Linked DNA regions of Prochlorococcus marinus str. MIT 1013. The protein of the gene in region 1 interacts with the protein of each later gene in a pairwise test. Links are inferred from orthologs where the notes say so. Each region holds a gene or a part of one and is shown on either strand. Other genes may lie near its edges.

Region 1 (2,893 bases):
TAGAAGATGCGGGAGACACAACATTTTTACCTGGAGAATTGATAGAACTAAGACAAGTTGAAGACACAAATCAGGCTATATCTATTACTGGAGGAGCTCCTTCAGAATTCACTCCTGTTTTACTTGGTATTACAAAAGCATCTCTTAATACTGATAGCTTTATTTCAGCTGCCTCATTCCAAGAAACAACTAGAGTCCTCACCGAGGCGGCTATTGAAGGGAAGTCTGATTGGCTTCGTGGACTTAAAGAAAATGTAATTATTGGTCGCCTGATACCAGCCGGTACAGGTTTTAGTGGCTTTGTTGAAGAATTAAATGATGAAGCAGGTCCTCATCCAGATATTCTGGCAGAAGATCCAGCTGGCTATCGAAGGATACAAAACCTTAGACCTGACTATACTGTCGACATGCCTTCTTCCCCAGTCGCTAAGAATACTGCTGTTTTGGATGATCCTAGTGAAGAGGATTTGGAGGCAACCAGAAGTAGACATGGAATCGATCCTGCTATGAGTAATTTTGCTGCCTTTGCTCGCCCAACTGGTGATGATGATTCACCTGAGGACCAAATGCCAGACCCTGCTGCGCTGGAGGGGTTGCAAGAAGAAGGTTTACTTTCAGATGAATAAATAAATTTTCCTACAATACTCTTTTAAATTTTCTAATATTTAGCTCATCCACTAGTTCATCGATGATTGATCCACCTGTTGTTCCAAAGCGTAAATTACCTCGGTATGGCTTTCATACACATACCGAACGTGTTAATGGTAGATGGGCAATGATTGGTTTTATTGCATTAGTTCTTTTAGAATTTAAACTTGGACATGGCTTGATTAATTGGTGACAAAACTTCTCCAACTATCAAGTAATTCACCTTTGCTTGGCTTAAGTTCGGAAGATCTTGAAGAATTTGCTCGTCAGGAAGGTGAACAACCTTTTCGTGGTAGGCAAATTCATGAATGGATTTATCAAAGAGGGGCAAAAAGCTTAGATTCCATAACTGTTCTTCCAAAGAAATGGCGAGATTCATTAGAAAATAAAGGAATAAATATTGGAAGACTTAATGAAGTCGACAGAGTTGTTGCAGCAGATGAGACATTAAAATTATTGATGGGGACTTTTGATGGTGAGATTATAGAAACAGTAGGGATACCAACTGACAAAAGACTTACCGTTTGTGTTTCAAGTCAAATAGGCTGTCCCATGGGTTGCAAGTTTTGTGCGACTGGGAAGGGTGGGCTTAATAGATCTCTTAATGTGAATGAGATAGTTGATCAAGTTATTAGTGTTAGAGAAACAATGAATAGGAGGCCTACTCATGTTGTTTTCATGGGTATGGGAGAGCCACTTCTAAATATTCGAAATGTTTTAGACTCTATTGAATGCCTCACGAATGATATTGGTATTGGTCAAAGGAAGATAACTCTTAGTACTGTAGGTATACCTGATACTCTCCCAGATTTAGCAAAATTAGCTAAAGAGCATTTAGGAAGAGTTAAATTCACCCTTGCTGTCAGCCTGCATGCACCTAATCAGAAGTTGCGTGAAGTAATAATTCCTTCGGCCAGTTCTTATCCACTTACTTCATTGCTCAACGACTGCAAAAAATATATAGAACTTACTGGTAGACGTGTGAGTTTTGAATATATTCTACTTGGAGGTTTCAATGATAAAGATATTCACGCAGAACAATTAGCTAATCTGATGAGAGGATTTCAGAGCCATGTTAATTTGATAGCTTATAACCCCATTGCTGAAGAAAACTTTCAACGACCAAACCAAGCTAGGGTTGATAGCTTTAGAGAACTATTAGAAAATATGGGAGTAGCTGTAAGTGTTCGCGCAAGTAGAGGTAGAGACAAAGACGCTGCATGTGGACAATTAAGAAGGCAAACAATAGATAAAATAAATATTAATTAAGCAAGTAGAAATAAATTAGTTGTTAGCTCCTATGACATTTATTGATTGGTTTATTTTATTTTTTTATTTAACATTTTCCTTGATATTAGGAATTTATATCTCCCTGAAAAATCATAATGAAACCGATTATTTTGTTGCTGGACGCCGCCTAAATGGTTTGCTTGCAGGCATGTCAATGGCTGCAACAACATTCTCAATTGATACACCTCTCTATGTGGCTGGAATTATTGGAACAAGAGGCTTGGCAGGGAATTGGGAATGGTGGAGTTTTGGACTTGCACATGTTGCTATGACAGTTATATTCGCACCACTTTGGAGGCGTAGTGGAGTATTGACTGATGCAGCCTTCACTGAATTACGTTATGGGGGTAAACCAGCAGCTTACTTAAGAGGTATAAAAGCTTTCTTACTTTCTGTTCCAATCAATTGTATTGGGATTGGTTATGCATTCTTGGCAATGCGTAAAGTGGCTGAATCATTAGGTGTCGTGGACGGACATATTGTGTTTGGACCCTTTACTGACACGATATTGTTAATGGTTTTAGTTTCTTTGTTTTTGCTTATTTACACTGTATTAGGCGGCCTTTGGGCAGTAGTAGTTAATGATTTTGTACAACTTGTATTAGCTCTTCTAGGCGCGTTTGCTGTTTGCTTTGTAGCACTTGATGCTTCAGGTGGTATGACGGATTTGTTAACAAAAATAGAGGTATTAGATAGACCTGAGCTCCTTTCTTTATTCCCATGGACATTAAATAAAGATGGTTTCAATTGGTTGGATAGTTCAGGAATAAGTATTACTACTTTTTTCGCTTTTATTTCTTTGCAGTGGTGGAGTTTTAGACGTAGTGATGGTGGTGGGGAATTTATTCAGCGTTTATTGGCTACGAAAAATGAAAAACAAGCAACTCTGGCAGGAATAGTTTTTTTAATTGTGAATTATCTTATTCGTAGTTGGCTTTGGATTTTAGTTGGCTTG
Region 2 (3,016 bases), 150 kb from region 1 along the record:
AGCAAATTAAATAAAAATAATCCTATTTCATCCATAAAAGTCTCAGATGTTTCTCAGAGCAAAAATCTTCTAATTGAACTTTGGCAATTACTTTTTTTTTCAACCACTTCAATTATTCTCATTCTTACATTTGTAAATCAGGCATGGAAACCAATAAGTTTTGATGAAACGAAAATAACAGGTCTTTCTGGAATAACAGAAAATGATATTAAAAAAGTTACTAGTATTTTTTACCCTAGAAACCTGTTGGAATTAAATCCAAAAGAAATCGAATCTTATTTAATAAAAAAGCTTCCAATCAAAAAAGTTTCCGTAAGCCGCAAAATTTTCCCCCCTGAAGTTCATTTAAATGTTTTAGAAAGAGAACCAATCGCTTTTGCGAGTCGAGTTATTTCCAAAAATGTCGAGAATGGAATGATTGATATTCAAGGATATTGGATACCACTGCAATTTCTAAATAAATCAAAAAAAAATAAAATAAAATTATCTATAGAAAATTGGAATTCAAATAAAAAAAAAGAAATTCTAAAAATAATTAAAAATAGATTTATTCTTCAAAGCCCTCTCCAAAAAATCAAAATAAATCCTCTCCAAGAAATCAGCATAAAAACCGAGCACTTCAATTCAGTTCTTCTAGGCTCTGATACAGATCGCTTGATCGAGCAAATGAATAATTTAAACCAGCTACAAAAATCATTACCAAATCTTTTAATCAACACAAAAGTAAAAGTCGTAGATCTTAAAGATCCCAGTAAACCAGAATTAAAAATCGAAAAAATCCTTATAGATAGCGATTAAAAGGCTTGCTATGACATGATTTTGCATGAATTCATAAGATATTGAGAGTCTTTTTTAGATGATTTAAGAAATTAATTTGTTAATCAATTTAAACCAATAAACCAACAGAATTCATGGATGATGTTCATAATGCCCAAAACAAGATCTAATCCTGAATATGGTGATGGGAATTGGAAACAAATCTAGTTTCAACATGGATGAAGGAATCCTACCCAGTCAATCTGCACGTATTGAGGTTATTGGTGTTGGGGGTGGAGGAAGTAATGCCGTCAACCGAATGATCAATAGTGATCTTGATGGAGTTACTTACCGAGTACTCAATACAGATGCTCAAGCTCTAATCCAATCATCTGCAACTCATAGAGTTCAACTAGGTCAAAGCTTAACTAGGGGGCTTGGTGCAGGCGGCAATCCAAGCATTGGACAAAAGGCTGCGGAGGAATCAAGGGCTGACCTTCAACAAGCCTTAGAAGGAGTAGATCTAGTCTTTATTGCTGCAGGAATGGGAGGTGGAACCGGTACGGGAGCAGCTCCAGTTGTTGCTCAGGTTGCCAAAGAAAGTGGTGCCTTGACAGTTGGTATAGTAACTAAACCATTTAGTTTTGAAGGCAAACGTCGCTTAAGACAGGCTGATGAAGGTATCGCAAGGCTTGCAGAAAATGTAGATACGTTAATTGTTATCCCAAACGACAGACTAAAAGACGTAATTTCTGGAGCACCTTTGCAAGAAGCTTTTAGAAGCGCTGATGATGTTCTAATGAAAGGAGTTCAAGGAATAAGCGATATAATTACATGTCCTGGATTAGTGAATGTAGATTTTGCTGATGTGCGTTCTGTCATGACAGAAGCTGGAACTGCTCTTTTAGGGATTGGCTTAGGGTCCGGCAGATCTAGAGCCTTAGAAGCCGCCCAAGCAGCAATCAATAGTCCTCTTTTAGAAGCAGCTCGAATAGATGGAGCAAAAGGATGCGTAATAAATATAACTGGAGGAAAAGATATGACTCTTGAAGACATGACATCTGCTTCTGAGGTTATATCAGATGTAGTAGATCCAGAAGCAAATATAATAGTAGGTACAGTTGTTGACGAAAAGCTCGAGGGGGAGATTCAGGTAACAGTAATTGCAACTGGATTTGACAGTAATCAGATTTATTCAAATGAAAGAAATAGGGCAAGACTTTCACCTCAATCTCTTTACGATCAATCAGAAGCCAAGGAAGCAGGTGCCTCAATACCAGAGTTTTTACGTCTAAGACAAAATCGTTGAGATTTATAGACCTACTAAATATTAAGGTGACCCGGATTCCACGCCTGCTTTGAGCATCCAGTATGGCTGCTACCTTCCGGTCCTGACCAGGTTTAGGCGTCACAGCCGCATGGGGCCGAGTCAATAATATTCTAGCAATAGCTAACCACGTTATTAAGAATTAAATGCTAACCACAGATTTGGTTCGTTTTAAAAAGTTGGGCAAACAGATAACTGTATTAACTGCTTGGGATGCTATCTCATCCTCAATAGTAGAAGCATCTGGTGCTGATGTTGTTCTGGTGGGGGATTCACTTGGAATGGTCGTATTAGGACATGCAACGACTCTTCCCGTAACACTTGATCAAATGCTTCACCACACACAGGCTGTTTGTAGAGGTTTTTCTAACCCTGTCGCTAATCAACCTTTAGTAGTTTGTGATCTCCCTTTCTTAAGTTATCAGTGTGGAGAAGACAAGGCGGTTGAAGCTGCTGGAACTTTACTGAAAAATTCCTGTGCTTCAGCAGTGAAGCTTGAAGGAGCTGAACCTGAGACTTTATTGGTCATTAAAAGACTTATAAGGATGGGAATCCCAGTAATGGGCCACCTTGGCTTAACTCCGCAATCAGTTCATCAGCTTGGATATAAATCGCAAGCAAGAGATAAAGATAGTCAAGATAAAATTTTCAAAGATTCCGAAAAGCTTCAAGAATCAGGATGTTTTGCAATAGTCGTTGAACATATTCCAGAGGAAATTGCCAGAAAATTAAAAAGAAATTTGATAGTTCCTGTAATTGGCATTGGCGCAGGAAATGATTGCGATGGTCAGGTAAGAGTTACAGCTGATATCCTTGGCCTTTCAGTTGAACAGCCACCTTTTGCAAAGCCTTTATTTTCAGGACGAGAACTTTGCATTGAAGCTCTAAAAAAATGGATTAAATCCACTAATCCAAACCAAGAGAATCCCACCA

The links. Proteins that work in one complex are often made in the same cells at the same time.
Region 2: the proteins of rlmN (region 1) and ftsZ interact in binary tests that used the Escherichia coli proteins (3 or more experiments, as listed by UniProt). The link is inferred for Prochlorococcus marinus str. MIT 1013 from one-to-one orthologs.

Annotation. Positions count from the first base shown.
Region 1 is NZ_CP114778.1:1,092,694-1,095,586, reverse strand. The notes cover bases 6-2,877. They hold rlmN (23S rRNA (adenine(2503)-C(2))-methyltransferase RlmN), read left to right. Parts: upstream 6-837; coding sequence 838-1,917; downstream 1,918-2,877. Other genes in these bases: O5633_RS06640 (sodium:solute symporter family protein), read left to right, coding at 1,949-2,877; O5633_RS06650 (high light inducible protein), read left to right, coding at 689-841; O5633_RS06655 (DNA-directed RNA polymerase subunit beta'), read left to right, coding at 6-626. In the rest of the region: more of O5633_RS06655, read left to right, coding at 1-5; more of O5633_RS06640, read left to right, coding at 2,878-2,893.
Region 2 is NZ_CP114778.1:944,939-947,954, forward strand. Bases 19-3,013 are described here. They hold ftsZ (cell division protein FtsZ), read left to right. Parts: upstream 19-961; coding sequence 962-2,065; downstream 2,066-3,013. Other genes in these bases: O5633_RS05760 (cell division protein FtsQ/DivIB), read left to right, coding at 19-798; panB (3-methyl-2-oxobutanoate hydroxymethyltransferase), read left to right, coding at 2,230-3,013; hemW (radical SAM family heme chaperone HemW), read right to left, coding at 2,990-3,013. Also shown: more of O5633_RS05760, read left to right, coding at 1-18; more of panB, read left to right, coding at 3,014-3,016; more of hemW, read right to left, coding at 3,014-3,016. UniProt on the Escherichia coli protein: Essential cell division protein that forms a contractile ring structure (Z ring) at the future cell division site. The regulation of the ring assembly controls the timing and the location of cell division.